DNA from 3 places in the Nesterenkonia sp. K-15-9-6 genome. Region 2 is predicted to be linked to each of the others. Evidence: riboswitches for the same ligand, from Rfam matches in the RefSeq annotation. Region 2 holds a riboswitch; each other region holds the start of a gene.
What was found. Region 2 has a riboswitch for S-adenosylmethionine ahead of SD455_RS06365 (O-acetylhomoserine aminocarboxypropyltransferase/cysteine synthase family protein). Riboswitches for the same ligand answer to the same signal wherever they lie in the genome.

Region 1 (5,934 bases), on a different contig from region 2:
ACGGCGAACACCGGCTCGATGTCCAGGCCGTGGTCAGAGTTGAACTGGTCCAGGTAGGCGAAGTTCTGGAAGAAGTTCGCGTCATACTCACCCTGGGCCACCACCTGGTTCGGCTGGATGATGTCGGTGACATAGGTGGTCTCCAGCTCCCAGCCCTCCTCGGCCAGCAGATCCTTGGCGATCTCAGTGGGCTCCTGGAAGGGCGCGGACTCGGTCACGATGATGCTGATGGTGCGGTCCTCGTCCCCGACGGCGTCGGCCAGCCCGCAGGAGGTGAGGCTCCCGACGGCGGCCAGCGCGGCGATGCCCAGTGCACCGCGCTGGAGCCGCCGCCGGGAGAGTGTGGGGGCCTGGGAGGGACGGCCGATGGTGCTGCGGTTCATGCGGTGAAGTCCTCCCAGATCGGCTCGACGGTGTCGAGCGTGAACTCGTCGGTGAAGTCGATGGCGCCGTCGAGGTAGTCCTCGAACCACTGCTGGACCTCCTCGGACTGGAAGGCCTCCTGCAGGGCGGCGGCCTTCTCGGTGTCCTGGAAGCCGGGCGCCCCGGCGACCACGCAGGTGAAGGGGATGCGGACGTCGTCGTCGTCCTCCAGGATCAGCGCGGTCTCGGCGACGTCGTGGCCCGCCTCGGCGACCAGCCGCGCGAAGGCGAAGCCGGCGTCGACGTCCGGCAGGGTCTGTGCGGCGGACTGCTGGTCGATCTCGATGAACTCGAAGTCCTTCGGGTTGTCGATGATGTCCCGCTGCGAGAGCTCGGTGACCTCCTTGGACTCGTCGATCTCCAGGACCCCGGCGTCGGCGAGCAGCTTGATCCCGCGGCCGTTGTTCGCGGTGTCGACCGCCAGGGCGATCTGGGCGCCGTCGGGGAGGTCCTCGATGCTGTCATGCTGCAGCGAGAAGATGCCGCTGGGCGCGTAGTAGACGGAGAACGCGGGCTCCACATCGGTGCCGTTGTCCTGGTTGAACTGCCGCAGGTAGGCGATGTGCTGGAAGAAGTTGGCGTCGTACTCCCCCTGGGCCACCACCTGGTTGGGCTGGATGATGTCGGTGACGTAGGTGGTCTCCAGCTCCCAGCCGTCCTCGGCGAGGATGTCCTTGACGATCTCGGTGGGGTCCTGGAAGGGCGCCGACTCGGTGACGATCATGCTGATCGTGCGGTCGTCGTCGCCCACGGCGTCGGCCAGCCCGCAGGAGGTCAGGGTGAAGGTCCCCACTGCGGCGAGTCCGCCGAGCAGCAGGCTGCGGCGCCCGAGCGGGGAGGAGGCGAGCGAACCGGTGGCCCCGGTCAGCCCGAGCGCGCCGGAGACGCCGGAGGATGTCAGTGTTCTGGGCATGTCACAAGCTTTCGTTGTCAGGGTGCAGCGACCTGCACGCCGGGATGGAGGAGTGCGCACGGAGCGCAGGGGCGGCCGAACCGGCCGGTGGTCAGATGCGCTTGTCGGTGAGCCGCGAGAGGCGGGTGCCACTGAACTGCACGAGCGTCACCAGGGCGATCATCAGCACGATGGCGACCATCATCACCGCGGTCTCATAGCGGTAGTACCCGTACCGGATGGCGAAGTCGCCGATTCCGCCGCCGCCGACCAGTCCGACCATGGCCGAATAGGAGATGAAGCTGACGGTGGTGATCGTGATGGACCCGATGATCGCCGGCTTGGCGTCCACCAGCAGCACATTGCGGATGATCTGTCCGCGAGTGGCCCCCATGGCACGGGAGGCCTCCACCGCCCCGGACCCCAGCTGGGTGATGTTCTGCTCCACCAGCCGGGCGAAGTAGGGAATGGCGTTGACCGTGAGTGGGACGATCGCAGCCGCCGTGCCGACCGTGGTGCCGACGACCAGCCGGGTGAACGGAATGATCGCGATCAGCAGGATGAGGAACGGGAAGGAGCGGACCATATTGACGATCCCGCTGACCAGCGCATGGGCGCGGGGCAGCGGAGCGATTCCGCCCGGGGCATGGATGAACAGCCAGATGCCCAGCGGAGTGCCGAACAGCACCGCCAGCGGGATGGCCACCGCGATCATGGCGAAGGTCTCCAGCATGGCCTGGACGAGTTCGGGCTGCAGTTCGAGGATGCGTTCCATCAGCGACGACCTCCCTCGAACGGCACGGCGGCGAGCAGCTCAGAGGCCGCGAGCCTCCGGGGGCCACGGGGCGGGTCCTGGGGCGCCGGCGGCTCTGCGGACTCTGCCGACTCTGCGGACTCTGCGGACTCTGCCGACTCTGCGGACTCTGCGGCGCGACCCTGGTCCCCGCTCGGCGTCGGCGCCTGCGTCCGGGCGCCGCCGTCACGGTCCACACTGATGCCGTCGCTGACCAGGTACCGGCCGATGGAGGTGTGCGGAGCGAAGCCCTCGCGCTGCAGCTCCCGGGCGGGGAACTGCTCCACCACGCGGCCGGACTCCATGACGGCGACGTGATCGGCCAGGGCCTTGATGACCTCCATCTCGTGGGTCACGATGACCACGGTGATGCCGAGCTCGCGGTTCACGTCGGCGAGATACTGCAGCACCGTCGCCGTGGTGAAGGGGTCCAGGGCGGAGGTCGGCTCGTCACACAGCAGCACCTCCGGCCGAGTGGCCAGGGCGCGAGCGATGGCCACCCGCTGCTTCTGCCCGCCGGAGAGCTGGGCCGGGTACACCTTGGCCTTGTCGGTGATGTCCACGATCTCCAGCGCCTCGGCGGCGCGACGCCGGCGGACGCGACGGTCCTTCTCGCCGGCGAACTTCAGGGACAGCTCCACGTTCTGGGCGACGGTCAGATTGTTCACCAGGTTGAACCCCTGGAAGATCATGCCGATCTGGTGCCGGGCGCGACGCAGAGCCTCGTCGTCGAGGGCGGTCAGCTCCACCCCGCCCACATGCACCTCACCCGAGGTGGGGCGCTCAAGCAGGTTGATGTTGCGCAGCAGCGTGGACTTCCCGGCGCCGGAGAAGCCGATGATCCCCTGGATGCTCCCGCGGGGGATCTCCAAGGAGACGTCATCGACGGCGTGGATGGGCTCCTTGCCCCGGGCAGCGGGGAAGGACGTGGACACATGGCGCAGTGAGATCATCGGGCATTCTCCATCGTCTCTGGCGTTAGCACCGTTCCCCGGGCCGCACTGGGCACGGCTGCTCCGGGTGGTTGCTGCGACGTCGTCGAGCCAGATCTCTCAGTCGCTCTGGATGGGTTCGTTGGGGTCAACCATACGCGCAGCAGATGAACAATCGTCAAGTCAGCGGATTGAGTTCATGTCACGAGGCGTAAGAATGTACAGCCCCCTCGGACTGAGGGAGCCACACTCTGGACGCATCCTGCGCGCCCGCTGGACGGAATATGTCGCCGCGTCTCATCCTGCGAACGGTTCTTTGATCACATCTCTCTGCGGCCGTACGCTGGACACACAGACCATCCCGAGCGGCCGAGAGATCTGGCTCGTCGACGCCGCAGCAACCTTCGGATGCGATCCGCCCCCTCCGGCGGATCCTTCAGAAAAGGTGCTACCGCCAGGACCGATGGGAGTTGATCCGCCATGAGCACCGCACTGGCCGCCGCCGAGCGCCCCACGACCACCGTGGAGGAGACCGTGCCGCACGCGCCCGCTGACACCGGAGCCCGCCCCGCCGTGGGCCGCGCCGCCACCCGGCTGGCCGACGTCGATCCGCTGGAGCTGCGCCGGACCTTCGGCCACTTCCCGCAGGGGGTGGTGGTCGTCGCCGCCGAGGTGGACGGCCGCCCGGAAGGGCTCGTGGCCTCCACCTTCACCATCGGCGTCTCGCTCGAGCCGCCGCTGGCCACGGTGGCGGTGCAGCACAGCTCCACCACCTGGCCGAAGCTGGCCGGGGCGGACACCGAGCTGGGAGTGTCACTGATCGGGCACGGCCAGTCGGAGCTGTGCCGGAAGATCGCCTCCAAGGACCGGGAGAACCGATTCACCGGCCTGAGGACAAGCATCGGCACAGGTGGGTCGATCACCCTGGAGGGTGCGCCCGTCACCTTCACCACCCGCATCTACGACCAGGTCCGGGCCGGCGACCATGACATCGTCGTGCTCGAGCTGCTGGACCTGGCGGTCGAGGACTCCGCCGAGGCGCTGGTGTTCCACCAGAGCGAGTTCAAGAGCCTCGGCCCGCTGTCTCCCGAAGCCTGAGGGCATCCCCCTCCATCCGGGGGCACCGTCGTCGGGCCCACGCCACCCCACATGTCTCACACTGTGACATCACCTTTGCCCGGCCCACGCTGATCCGCGTAGGGTTGAGCACGTACACCATCCCGAGCGGCTGAGAGATCTGGCTCTGTGACGCCGCAGCAACCTTCGGATGCGTCGATCGGCCTCTCTGTGCCCGTCGCATCAGAAAAGGTGCTACCGCCAGGATCGATGGGAGTGAATTTCCTATGGGTTCGTCTGCACCCGCACTCGTGACGCACGAGTCTGACCAGCACCTCTCCGAGCATTCCGGCGGCGTCGCTCTGCTGGACCGTCCCGCCCCCGCAGGGGCCGCCACGCATTCGATGGACGTGCAGCTGCGCGGTGTGGGGCGCGCCTTCGACGGACGCACCGTCCTGCACGACGTCGACCTGCACATCTCCCCCGGCGAGGTGGTCGCCATCCTGGGCGCCTCCGGCTGCGGGAAGTCCACGCTACTGCGCGCCGTCGGCGGTCTCGACGCCGGATGCTCCGGTGAGGTCATCATCGACGGCACCCCGGTGCGCACCTATGACGAACGGACCGCCGTCGGCTTCCAGGAGCCTCGGCTGCTGCCCTGGCGCTCGGTGCACCGCAACGTCTCCCTCGGGCTGCCGCGGCACGTGTCCGCGGCGGAGGGCCGTCGGCGAGTGGATGAGCTGCTCGAACTGGTCGGCCTGGCCGAGCGCGCCCAGCTTCGCCCCCGGGAGATCTCCGGCGGCATGGCGCAGCGCGCCTCGCTGGCCCGGGCCTTGGCCCGCCGCCCCGGCGTGCTCCTGCTGGACGAGCCCTTCGGCGCCCTGGACGCCCTGACCCGGCTGAAGATGCAGGACCTCCTCCTGGACGTCCATGCGCAGACCGGCACCACGGTGCTGCTGGTGACCCACGACGTCGACGAGGCCCTGCAGCTGGCCGACCGAATCCTACTGCTCGGCGCCGACCCGGTGGACCCCGCCCGCGAGGGCGCCACCGTCTCCCGCCTGCTCACCGTTCCGGGCAGCCGGCCGCGTGACCGTGCCTCCGCCGAGCTGGCCGCCCTGCGCGGCGAGCTCCTGGCCGGCCTCGGCGTCGACGCGCACTAGCCCACCCGCCCCGGCCGGACCGCACGTTCCGCTCAGGTCTGACAGTTCAGGACTGACAGGCCGCGCGGCCCGGGCGCTCCCGGCCTCCGCTCGGCGCGGCCGGGCGGAGCCCGAGCTCGACCGGGGCGGCTCCCACCCACGCACGAAAGGTCCCTTCACGACATGCCCAGTCAGACCGACACCTCCTTCTCCCCTGCCCGCTTCCCGCGGCCGCGGTTCCGACGCGCCGCCTCCGCGACGATCGCCGGCGCGGCCGTCGCTCTGCTGGCGACCGGATGCGTGGAGGGCGAGGGATCCGGCGGCACCGCCGAGGGCGAACTGGACACGCTCACCCTCGACTTCGCCACCTACAACCCGCTCAGCCTGGTGATCATGGAGCACGGCTGGCTCGAAGAGGAGCTCTCCGAGGCCGGCACCGAGGTGGAATGGATCCAGTCCCACGGCTCCAACGACGCCAATGAGAAGCTGCGTGCCGAGGCCATCGACGTCGGATCCACGGCCGGCTCCGCCGCCCTGCTGGCGCGCGCCAACGGCGCCCCGCAGCAGATCATCCTCATCGAGAACCAGCCGGAGTGGGCCGCCCTGGTCACCTCGCCGGACTCGGGGATCACCGACGTCGGCGACCTCGAGGGCGGCTCCGTGGCCGCCACGCTGGGCACCGACCCGTACTTCTTCCTG
Region 2 (5,934 bases):
CCGTCCACCAGCTCGGTCCCGAGACCGGGGCGAACCCGAACGGTCAGGAGGGCGCGGGGCTGATGGTCCGCGATCTCAACGGCGGACCCCGCCAGGACCCCATGCTCGAGGGCTTCGAAGAGGTCCCGGCGGCCTCGAACTACGCCTCCACCACCATGTTGCGTCATGGGTCGGTGGGGATGACACGCACCGGCGTCACCGAGCCGTGGGGGACGGTGGGCTCGGAGCGCAGCGCCACGGACCTCGGACGGCACGGACTGATGATCGACGAGCCGGTCACCATGCGCCTGGAACGCACCGACGACGCCTTCCTCATGTCCACCACCTATACGCATCTGGATGAGCCGGAGACCCACACCCACGAGCTCGAGGGCGCGGACTGGGTCCAGGACATCGAGCCGGACCTGATGACCGTGGGCTTCTTCGCCTCCCGCAACGTGGCGGTGACCTTCTCCGACGCCTCCCTGACCCTCAGCGATGCCGACACCCAGCCCCGCCCCGAGCAGCCCGAACCGGTCACCCCGGTCGCCTTCGACCTGCGTGCCCCCGAACATTCCGGCAGCACCGACTATCCCTTCGCCGCATCTGCCAGCTACCCGGGCACCGTCGACGTCGCCGTCGACGGGGAGACAGTCCTGGCCGGTGAGCCCATCACCGCGGAGGAGGAGTTCACCGCGCAGCTGGAGCTGCCCGAGGGGGCGAGCACCATCAGCGCCACCTACCACCCGGCCGACGGGCCGGACCTGAGCCCGATCACCCGCGGCGTCGATGTCACCGTGCGCGAGTTTCGCGACGACGCCCCGCTGGTGGTCTCGCCTGAGGGAACCCCCGAGGGGGACGGCACCGAGGAGAGCCCGCTCGATGTGCACACGGCGGTCACCCACGTGCTGCCGGGCCAGGAGGTCCAGCTGCTCGAGGGCGACTATGAGCCGGAGAGCACCATCTCGCTGTCCCCGGCCTACTCCGGCACGGCCGAGGAGCCGAAGACGCTCACCGCCGCAGAGGATGCGGAGGTCACGCTCGACGGTCGGTCCGCCCTGCAGCAGATCATCCGCTTGGACGCTGACCATTGGGTCATCTCGGACATGGAGCTCACCCGCTCCGCCGGCAACGGGCTGCGCTCCTCAGGCTCGCACAACGTCGTCGACTCGATGGTCTTCAGCCATAACGGCAACTCCGGCTTCCAGCTCACCGGTTCCGGCGACCCGGAGGACTGGCCCGCCGAGAACCTGATCGTGAACTCTGAGGCCCACGACAATCGCGACCCGGCCGACATCAACGCCGACGGCTTCGCTGCCAAGCTCGGCGTCGGCCCCGGCAACGTCTTCCGCGGCAATGTGGCCCACCACAACATCGACGACGGCTGGGACCTCTACAACCGGACCAACGAGGGCCCCAACTTCCCGATCACCTTGGAGGACAACATCGCCCACCACAACGGGCAGCTCTCCGACGGCTACAACGCCGGGTCCGGCGTGGGCACCGGCTTCAAGGTCGGCGGCGAGGGCCTGCCGGTGGACCACGTGCTCGCCGGGAACCTGGCCTACGCCAACAACCTGGACGGCTTCTCCGACAACTTCAACCCGGGCCGGCTCGAGCTGACCAACAACACGGCGGTGGACAACGCCCGGTACAACTACATCTTCCGCACCAATCCGTATTTCGAGCCCGAGGAGCAGGGCGTCTTCCGCAACAACCTCTCGGCGCACACGGACAGCCATGACCGGGCGGACCAGGTTTCCGGCGACGTCGACGCCAGCAACGTCCTCTACGACGGCAGCCGCTCACAGACCTCCGACGGGCAGCGGCTCGTGGTGCAACGCGACCTGGTCTCCGCCACGCCGCCGGTCTCTCACGCGCGCGACGAGGACGGGGCACTGGTCCACGGCGACTTCGCCCGACCCACGTTCCATTCGTTCCTCACCGGTGGTGGGATCGACGGTGGGCATGTCGGCGCGGTGGAGCCTGCGGGTCATCCAGGAGGACGCGACTGAGCGGAGGTGTGAGTCCACCCCGCCCCGAGAAGATTCTGGAACCCCGCAAAGATCAGCGGGGTTCCAGAATCAACTCGGGGCGCAAGCGGCTGCGGCGCCGACCGGAGCGGTCGGCGGCGGTGCCGCGTCCGTGCGACTCCTGGGCTCCCGGTCTCCTGGGCTCCCGGGGTCCGACACCTGAGGACACAGACTTGCCCAGATCCCGCAGATCAGGGCAGACTGTGAGGCAGGTCAAGAGTGCCAGCGTCAAACCCCGGTTTGCTGGCCGGCAACCCTCCAGTTCGCGGTGGGGTGCCCCGGGTGACGACCAGGCCCTGCCGCCCATGCGGTGGGGCAAGCGCGGGCCATCACACCACAGTGCGGCCCACAAACCCATGTCCTCGACGACAGGGCCGCCACACGGGCAACAGCTTCGGGCGTCACGCCTGGAGTGTCTCCGACGGTCCTGTCGACACGACCGCATTGAACGGAGACACCTCCCATGACGACCACCGAGCACACGCAGACCCCTCGGTTCGAGACCCAGCAGATCCACGCCGGCGTCGCCCCGGATCCGGTGACCGGCGCCCGGGCCCTGCCCATCCAGCAGACCACCTCCTTCGTCTTCCCCAGCACCGAGGCCGCCGGCAAGCGGTTCGGGCTGGAAGAGGTCGCCCCGATCTACACCCGCATCGGCAACCCCACGGTGCAGGCCGTGGAGGACAAGACCGCCGCGCTCGAAGGAGGCGTCGGTGCCCTCGCCGTCGGCTCCGGCCAGGCGGCGGCCTCGTTGGCGCTGCTCAACGTCGTCGAGGCGGGCGGCCACATCGTCGCCTCCCCGTCGCTGTACGGCGGCACCCAGAACCTCTTCAAGCACACGCTGACGAAGTTCGGCATTGAGGTCACCTTCGTGGAGGACCCGGACGACACCGAGTCCTGGCGGGCCGCCATCCGCGAGAACACCGCGGCCTTCTTCGGTGAGGTCGTGGCCAACCCGCGCGGAGACGTCCTGGACCTGGAGGCGGTCTCCGCCGTGGCCCACGAGCACGGCGCCCCGCTGATCGTGGACAACACCCTGACCACGCCGTACCTGATCCGGCCGATCGAGCACGGCGCCGACGTCGTCATCCACTCCGCCACCAAGTTCCTGGGCGGCCACGGCACGGCGATCGCCGGCGTGATCGTGGACTCGGGGAACTTCGACTACACCGCCTACCCGGAGCGCTTCCCCGGCTTCAACACCCCGGATGAGAGCTACCACGGCCTCGTCTTCGGCCGGGACCTGGGCGCCGACGGCGTCTTCGGAGTGAACCTGTCCTACGTGCTCAAGGCCCGCGTGCAGCTGCTGCGCGACCTCGGCCCGGCGCTGTCTCCGCACAACGCCTTCGAGATCAACCTCGGCCTGGAGACTCTGAGCCTGAGGATCGAGCGCCACGTGGAGAACGCCCAGAAGGTCGCCGAGTTCCTGGAGGCGCACCCGGCCGTGAAGCGGGTCTCCTACCCGGGCCTGGCCTCCAGCCCCTGGTACGAGCAGGCCCAGCGGTACCTGCCGAAGGGCGTGGGAGCGGTGCTCGCCTTCGAGGTCGACGGCGGTGCGCCCGCCGGCCAGGCCGTGGTGGACTCCCTCGAGCTCCACTCGTTGGTGGCCAACGTGGGCGACGTCCGCTCCCTGGCCATCCATCCGGCCTCCACCACCCACCGCCAGCTCACCGAGGACGAGCAGCGCGCCGCCGGCGTCGTGCCCGGCCTGGTGCGCCTGTCGGTGGGCCTGGAGCACATCGAGGACATCATCGCCGACCTCGAGCAGGGGCTGGAGAAGGCGATCACGACCGCGGCCACCGGTCCGCAGAGTGAGAAGGCAGCGGCTCCCGAGCCGCAGCCGGTGGCCTGAGGCTAGCCTGAGAGGCCGATGAGGCCCGTCCGTATCCGCCGGTTCATCCCGTCCCGGCAGGCCTGTCCACACTATGAACGACGCAGGAGCTCCGACCCCGATGACCGCCCAGGTGCTGACCTCGACCCTCCGTCCCGACGGCGCGCTCGCCGTCGTCGACGTCGGGGCCTACACCTTCGAGGCCGGAGGTGAGCTGCCGGACGTGCAGCTGGCCTACGAGACCTGGGGCACGCTCAACGCGGCGGGCGACAACGCGATCCTGGTCGCGCACGCCCTGACCGGAGACACCCACGTCGCCACCACCGAGGCCGACCCGGCCCCGGGCTGGTGGGAGGGCCTGCTGGGGCCGGGACGACCGATCGACACCGACGAGTGGTTCGTGGTCGCCCCGGCCATGGTCGGCGGGTGCTACGGCTCCACCGGGCCCGCCTCTCCGGATCCGGAGGGGCGGCCCTGGGGCTCCCGGTTCCCCTTCACCACCGTCCGCGACGCCGTCCGCCTGGAGGCACGGCTGGCCGATCAGCTGGGGATCCGGCGGTTCCACACGGTGATCGGCGGCTCCATGGGCGGTGCCCGGGCGCTGGAGTGGGCGGCCACCTTCCCGGACCGAGTGGACTCAGTGGCGGTCTTCGCCTGCGGCGCGGCCGCCACCGCCGAGCAGATCGCCTTCGGGCAGGCACAGATCAAGGCCATCGAGAACGACCCGCACTTCGCCGGCGGGGACTACTACGGCGGACCCGTCCCGGAGGAGGGGCTGGGTCTGGCCCGCCGGATCGCGCACATCACCTATCGCACCGAGCACGAACTTGAGGTGCGGTTCGGTCGTCAGCCCCAGGGGGAGGAGGACCCCTTCGGCTGGAGCGCCCGACGTCGGGGCCGCTACCAGGTGGAGTCCTACTTGGACCATCAGGCCCGCAAACTGGTGGACCGCTTCGACCCGAACGCCTACATCGTGCTGACCGAGGCTCTGATGAGCCACGACGTCGGCCGCGGGCGCGGGAGCGTCGCCGAGGCGCTGTCCCGCGTCACCGCCACGCCGTTCATCGCCGCCGTGGAGTCAGACCGGCTGTACCTGCCCGAACAGTCCCATGAGCTGGCGGCGCTGCTGCCCGGCGAGCACGAGGTCCACATGATCTCCTCACCCATCGGGCACGACGGCTTCCTCACCAGCCCGGAGCAGCTCGCGGACCAGATGCGAGACACCCTGAGGCTGTGATGGCGCGGAGCGCCGTGCCCGCGCGGAGCGTTCTTCGCATGACAGCAACCATGGAGTAACACCACGGTGACATGGCCTGCTTAGCGTGAACGTCATGAGCGCAGAGACCGTGTGGCAGACGGAAGCACCTCAGAGAGACGACGCGGTCCATGAGATGCCTCCTCTTCGGCGGGCTGTGCCGCTGGCGGTTCAGCACTTTCTAGCGATGTTCGTGGGGAACGCCGCACCGCCCCTGATCGTCGCCACCGCGATCGGTATGGCAGCAGGCGAAGTCACTCTGTTGGTCCAGCTGGCGATGATCGTCTCGGGTGCGACGACGCTTCTGCAGACCCTCGGGGTTGGGCCCGTGGGGTCCCGGCTGCCAGTGATGCAGGGGACGAGCTTTGCGTTCTTGGTCGTGGCCATCCCCATAGCTGAGCAGTTCGGGATCGCGGCGGTCTTCGGCGGGGCGTTCATCGCCGGGTTGGTCCAGGTGGTCTTCGGCATGTCCTTACGCTGGCTCACCCCTCTTTTTCCGCCTCTGGTGTGTGGGATCATCATCCTGATCATCGGGCTCAAGCTGATGCCCACGGCCATCGACTATTCCGCTGGGGGTGCGGCCGCACGTGCCGCCGGGGACTTCGGGGCGCTGCACCACTTCGGTGTCGCCGCACTCGTGATCGTGGTGAGCGTGGTCTGTCACCAATTCGGCAGAGGCCTGGTCTCGGTCGCCGCCGTCCTGATCGGACTCCTCAGCGGCTATGCCGCAGCTGCAGTGTTCGGCATGGTGAGCCTGGCCCCCGTGACAGAGGCCAGGTGGTTATTCGCCCCTGCCCCTATGCACTTCGGGCTCGACTTCACCGGTGCCGCGATCA
Region 3 (5,934 bases), on a different contig from region 2:
CTGCGGCGACTGGCTCCCGCTGGAGGACACCTTCCCGGAGCGGCCTGCCGACGAGTTCGGCACCGGCATGCACGTCGTCGGCGAGCATGTGGAGCCCGGAACCTATGAGCTGGAGTGGGATGAGGACACGATGCTGTGCTGGTGGGACGTCTTCCGGGACCTGCGCGGGGACGGTCACACCCTGGACTCAGGTTTCGTCCCCCGCGATGATCCCGAGTTCGGCGAGCCGCTGCGGATCACCCTCGTCGACCACGAACAGCTCGTGGTCAACTCGGAGGCCTGCGGCACCTGGACGAAGGTGAGCTGACACGCGGCGAGCTGGGCCTCAGGGCCTCTGCCCTCCTCACTGAGCCCTCAGTTCTACTACACTGCGTAGAAGAATCCATCTCCACCGACCCCAAGGAGCGCCATGCCCCGCATCACCGTCGGCCTGGGCGGGATCCTGATCCTGCTCGGCATCATCGCCTACATCGCCACCTCATTCGCCAGCTGGACCGCCTTGATCCCCGCGATCCTCGGCGTCGTGCTGCTGATCAGCGGTCTCATCGGCTTCAAGAACGCGAAGATCGGCATCCACATCGCCCTGGTGGTGGCGCTGCTCGGCGTCATCGGCACCTCGATGAACGTGATGCAGCTGGGCGAGCTGTTCGCCGGCGAGGCCGAGCGCCCCGCCGCCGTCATCGTCAGCACCATCACCTTCGTGCTGCTGATCGTCTACATCATCGCCGGTGTGCGTTCGTTCATCCGCGCACGCCGCTGGAAGGACGCCGAGGCCTGAGCCTCCCCGCACCGTCGCCGTGCGGACAGCCGATGGGCCGCCCCGAACGCCTCGGGGCGGCCCATCGTCGTCTCATGCCGTCGATCACCGTCTGATCCGGTCGATCCCAGGTCACCCTCCGGAGCCGGTGCAGTCCAACTGACCGGGCTCCATCTCGATCTCCTCGACGTCCAGGAGGCCGGCGAACTCCGAACCGAGGACCACATCCACCGTGAAGTCGTCACGGCCATCGACGTCCACCAGAGCCCCGGGGATGTGACGCTGCACGGTATAGGCCTGGCGCAGCCCTCGCTCACCGGCGCGGATGATCACATCGAAGCCGGTGTCGGCGAAATAGTCGTTGTCCACGGATTCCACTCGGAAGTCCCGGTCTGCCAGCTCGTCGGCGACGTCACCGGCGAGCCCTGGCTCGTTGGTGGAGTTGAGCACCTCCACCGGCACCCGTTCGGGAACCACGGGCGACAAGGTGCGGCTGGGGCAGTCCTCCCCGGCCGGAATGGCGCCCCCACCGACGATCGCGACGTCGATGGTGCCGTCGATCATGAGCCAGCTGCCAGCGGTGACGGCACCCAGGACGCCGATGGTGCCGGTCGCCACGACGATCTTCTGCCGCCGGGTCGCCGACGTCGGGGAGCTGCTCATGCCTCCATCCTATTTCCGCCGAGCGGCCGAAGGCCTCAGGGCAGCGCTGGCTCGCAGTCCAGATCCTCGGCGAAGAGCCCGACGCCGTCCTCCTCCGCCTGAGCCCAGGCCTCTTCCACGGGGCCGAGGAAGCGGTCGTTGGGAGGATAGTGGACCGGAACCCCGAAGCCGTCCCGGGCCATCTGGACGTTCAGCAGCACGTCGTCGGCCCATACTCCGGCGAGCAGGCGGTCATACCGGTCGGTGCGCTCCTGGTCGAACTCCAGGATGACGGGATCCCCCGGGGCGACCAGTGACTCCATATGCGCCGAGGACTCCGGACCCAGACATTCGACCGGCTGGTGAGGGTGCACCGACTCCGGGGTGTCGATGTTCAGGAGCCGAACCCGCTCCTCCTCTCCGTCCAGCTCCACGACGAGCGTATCGCCGTCGACCACGCGCACGAGGGTGGCGTCTTCACCGTCCTCCGACGGCGACGGGGCGGCACCTTCTCCCGGGCTCTGGATCCAGCTGATCAGCGCGCCGAGGAGGACCACCAGCACGAGCCCGAGCAACCACCACAGCAGTCCCTGACTGCCGCTGCGACGGCGTCTGAGCGACCTGCCGCCTCCGGCGCTCCTGGAAGCAGTGTGCAGCGACCGGCGCATCGATTTCCGCACATTCCGGCGCATCTCGTTCTTCAGGTACTGGTCAGGCATGCATATCAGCCTAGGCGGAACCGAGGTCAGAACTTCTCGGGACGCAGCACCTCGACATCGATGACCCACACGGTCATCGCGTAATCCCGGTAGTAGTGCTCCCGCAGATACGCAGAGACCGCCTGAGCGGTGCCCGCGTCACAGACGACCTCCACGCGGATGTTCGCGCTGGCCTCCCAGCCTGCATCGCGCACTCCTCGGCGGCCCTTTCCCCGGGCGTCGGTGATCGTATGCCCACGAGTGCCGAGCTGCTCCAGATCACGCAGGATCTTTCCCTCCAGGGCCGCCTCGGTGACGATGGTCAGCAGTTTGCGCGCGTGCGGTTCCATGAGCCTGCTCCTAGCCATGCACCCAGGTGGCCATGGCGTGGTAGATGGGTATGCCGATCAGGACGTTGAACGGAAAAGTGATGCCCAGGGCGGCGGCCAAGGACAGCGTCGGATTCGCCTCCGGCACGGAGATGCGCATGGCGGCCGGGACCGCGATGTAGGACGCGCTGGCAGCCAGCGTCGCCAGCACCACCGTGCCCCCGAGGGAGAGGCCCAGCAGCATGGCTGTTCCCGTGCCCACCACTGCGGAGAACAGCGGCATACCGATGGCGAATGCGCCCAGAAACACCCCATGTCTCCGGAGCCCTCCTACCTGGCCTGCTGTGATGAGCCCCATCTCCAGGAGGAACAATGCCAGAACCCCCTTGAAGAGGTCCATGAACAGAGGCTCGAGCGGAACGACGCCCTCAGGCCCGGCGGCCCAGCCGATGAGCAGACCCCCTAGCAGGAGCACGATGCCCTTGCCCAGGAACACCTCGTGCATCACCGAGCCCCAGCGTGTGGACCGGCTGACACCCCTGGCGAGCACGATCCCGACGAGGATCGCCGGCACCTCCAGAAGGACCAGCAGCAACGGCATATGTTCTTCGAAAGGCACACCGCGACTGCCGAGATAGGCAACGGCCACAGCGTAGGTGCCGACGCTCACTGAGCCATAGTGCGCGGCGATCGACGCAGCATCCACGCGAGCCAGCCGTCCCAGGAGGCGGAGCACAGGGAACGCGGCGAGGGCGAGGAGGAACCCCATGGCCACCACTCCGACCATCTGCGGCAGCAGCTCACCCAGGGGCTGCTTCGCCAGCTCCACGCCCCCTTTGAGCCCGATGGCCAGCAGCAGCACGATGGTCACCAGCTCATAGACGGCGGCAGGCAGCCGCAGCTCGGAACGCAGCAGTCCGGCCGCGATGCCGAGGACGAAGAAGAGGATGACCGGGTCGAGCATGCGGCGGGTCCTTCCGGGAGGGTCCTGCACGACGGGGCCACCAGGCGGCGACCGCATTGCTGACACACAATACACGACTTTTGTTTCGTGCTTGTTCTGTCACCCTGGATCTATACTGACCCCGTGCCGGATTCAGAGTGGACCTTCCTCACCAACCACGCCCATGTCATCCTCTGCGTCGCCAGAGAGCCCGGCATGCTCGTCCGGGAGATCGCCCGGAAGGTCGGGATCACCGAGCGCGCCGCCCAGCGGATCCTGGCGGATCTGATCGCCGACGGATACGTCGACAAGGAGCGCGAAGGTCGCCGCAATCGATATCGAATCCATCGCGACCGGCCCCTTCGACACCCCCTCGAGCGCCACCACAGCATCGGAGAGCTCCTCGCCACGCTCGGCGACCCTCCTGCATGACACGGTCGATGCACCGCCCCACGAGGCGCGTGGACACGCCTCACACCCTGCGGCACACCCCACGTCGGCGCCGCGTGTTCATTATGTTCATATAGCGTCATCCATGACGTCGGCCCTTCTCTCGCATGCCCGGCCGTGTTAGCGTCGTGGCAGAGAAGAACACCGAAGGATCACGAGAACCGGTCACACAGGCTCTGGCTTGGCCGGTCGGCAACCCTTTCCCGCGTGACGGGGTGCCCCAGATGACGATCCGGCCGCGAAGCTCGTATTCACTGAGATGGATTTATCTTCAGCGGCAAGCACGGCGCAGGGGAAGCCTCCCTGTGGCGCCTCATGAACGATGATGAACGCCCCACACGGAGGACCCTCCATGACACCATCTGTGCCGTCCGCCGGCACTCTGCCTCAGCACGCCCTGGATTCTGACGACCACACGCCGCACACCTCCTACCTGGTGCAGCGCACCCGACGCCGGTCGCTGATCTCTTTCGAGGTCTTCCCGCCGCGTCCCGCCACCGCCGGCCGCGACCCCTGGCGCAGCATCGAGCTGCTGGCCGAGGCCGGTCCGGACTACTTCTCCGTCACCCATGGCCACAACCAGCCCGAGGGGGCCAATCTGGAGGTCATCCGGCACCTGCTCCGGAGCACTCCCTCCCCCGTGATGGCGCACCTCATCAGCGCCGGAAGATCTCCTGCCCAGGTGCGCCGGGCAGTGGAGCAGCTGCTGGACCTCGGCGTCCGGGACGTCCTGGCCCTGCGTGGGGACCCACCGGGCGGTGGCCGGGAGTGGATCCACCAGCCCGCAGGCCTGAACCGCGCCGCCGAGGTGGTGCGTCTGGTCAGGGAGGTGGAGCAGGAGCGCCTCGACCCACCCGAGGGGCCCGGCGCCCGCCCGGTGTCCATCTCAGTGGCCGCCTATCCGCCCTCCGGCACGGACCGGGACCACGAGGCGGACCTGTGCGCACTGTGGGAGAAGCAGGAGGCCGGCGCCGACTACGCCATCACCCAGGTGTTCTATGACCCCGAGGACTACGCCCGCCTGGTGGACGACGCCCGATCCCAGGGCATCCACCTGCCGGTGGTCGCCGGGCTGGCCCCGCTGACCAGCCCCAAGCGGCTGCGACGCCTGGAGGAGATCTCGGGAGTTCCGGTGCCGCAGCACCTGCTCGACTACCTCGACGTCGCCGACCCCGCCGAGCGACGGCGCCGCGGGGTGGCCGCCACGCTGAACCTGATCGACGCGGTCCTCGAGCTCGGATGTCCCGGCCTGCACCTGTTCACCTTCAACCAGCACCCGGCCGCCCTGGCGATCCTCGATCACCTGAGGATCCGAGACGCCGCACGTCAGCAGCGGGTCCTACCCGAGCTGCCCTGACGCCGGAGCACACTGCTCCCTGCCTGACAGGGACCCGTCATTCCTGCGGACCGCGTCGCGGTCGGCTGTCCTGGTGCGCCCTGCGGCCTCGCCCGGAACGAACCGCCCGGGCCCCTGCGATCCGTCCATCACCTGCATCTGACCCCAGACACATCTGACACACATGACAGAGGAGACATCATGACCACCACCCCTGCCCGCCCCGAGGACCAGCCGCCCGCTCAGGTTCCCGCCCTTCCGGCGACCGTGCTCGGCTACCCGCGCATCGGACCGAACCGGGAGATCAAGAAGGCGCTGGAGGCCCATTGGCGCGGCGGAGACGTCGACGCCCTGCAGGAGGCGATCCGGGCTCACCGCTCCCGTACCCTGGGCCATCTGGCAGGCCTGGGCCTGGAGGCGGACTCGGCGATCCCGGCCGACGGCGCCGTGATCGATCAGGTCCTGGACGCCTCGATGCTGCTCGGCCTGGTGCCGCGGCGCTTCCGCGAGGCCGGGTTCTCCGCCGCCTCCCCGGATTCCGGCGAGGGCCTGGCCCTGGTCTCCGCGCTGGCCCGCGGCACCTCCACGGTGGAGCCGCTGGAGCTGACCAAGTGGTTCGACACCAACTATCACTACTACGTGCCGGAGATCGAGCCAGACGTCGCCTTCTCCCCTCAGCCGGACGCCGTCGCCGAGCGCTACCGCACCTTCCGCGATCTGGCCGCAGAGACCGCCGGCGGATCCCTCCCCCGGCCCACCCTGCTGGGCCCGGTGAGCTT

Region 1: linked by a shared signal. The riboswitch ahead of SD455_RS08550 (methionine ABC transporter ATP-binding protein) and the one ahead of SD455_RS06365 (O-acetylhomoserine aminocarboxypropyltransferase/cysteine synthase family protein) in region 2 are both predicted to bind S-adenosylmethionine.
Region 3: linked by a shared signal. The riboswitch ahead of SD455_RS11255 (methylenetetrahydrofolate reductase) and the one ahead of SD455_RS06365 (O-acetylhomoserine aminocarboxypropyltransferase/cysteine synthase family protein) in region 2 are both predicted to bind S-adenosylmethionine.

What each region holds. Positions count from the first base shown of each region.
Region 1 is NZ_JBQYEY010000011.1:34,000-39,933, reverse strand. It holds gene SD455_RS08565 (MetQ/NlpA family ABC transporter substrate-binding protein) at 1-383, opposite strand, end outside; gene SD455_RS08560 (MetQ/NlpA family ABC transporter substrate-binding protein) at 380-1,336, opposite strand; gene SD455_RS08555 (methionine ABC transporter permease) at 1,428-2,090, opposite strand; gene SD455_RS08550 (methionine ABC transporter ATP-binding protein) at 2,090-3,061, opposite strand; SAM riboswitch class I at 3,069-3,180, opposite strand; SAM riboswitch class I at 3,394-3,510, shown strand; gene SD455_RS08545 (flavin reductase family protein) at 3,521-4,138, shown strand; SAM riboswitch class I at 4,253-4,373, shown strand; gene SD455_RS08540 (ABC transporter ATP-binding protein) at 4,501-5,256, shown strand; gene SD455_RS08535 (aliphatic sulfonate ABC transporter substrate-binding protein) at 5,419-5,934, shown strand, end outside.
Region 2 is NZ_JBQYEY010000007.1:69,282-75,215, reverse strand. It holds gene SD455_RS06370 (right-handed parallel beta-helix repeat-containing protein) at 1-1,994, shown strand, start outside; SAM riboswitch class IV at 2,224-2,340, shown strand; gene SD455_RS06365 (O-acetylhomoserine aminocarboxypropyltransferase/cysteine synthase family protein) at 2,476-3,864, shown strand; gene metX (homoserine O-acetyltransferase MetX) at 3,965-5,080, shown strand; gene SD455_RS06355 (uracil-xanthine permease family protein) at 5,175-5,934, shown strand, end outside.
Region 3 is NZ_JBQYEY010000017.1:7,457-13,390, reverse strand. It holds gene SD455_RS11290 (hypothetical protein) at 1-307, shown strand, start outside; gene SD455_RS11285 (hypothetical protein) at 410-778, shown strand; gene SD455_RS11280 (LytR C-terminal domain-containing protein) at 890-1,420, opposite strand; gene SD455_RS11275 (thermonuclease family protein) at 1,456-2,118, opposite strand; gene SD455_RS11270 (P-II family nitrogen regulator) at 2,145-2,447, opposite strand; gene SD455_RS11265 (sodium-dependent bicarbonate transport family permease) at 2,458-3,390, opposite strand; gene SD455_RS11260 (helix-turn-helix transcriptional regulator) at 3,514-3,801, shown strand; SAM riboswitch class IV at 3,970-4,109, shown strand; gene SD455_RS11255 (methylenetetrahydrofolate reductase) at 4,172-5,176, shown strand; gene metE (5-methyltetrahydropteroyltriglutamate--homocysteine S-methyltransferase) at 5,357-5,934, shown strand, end outside.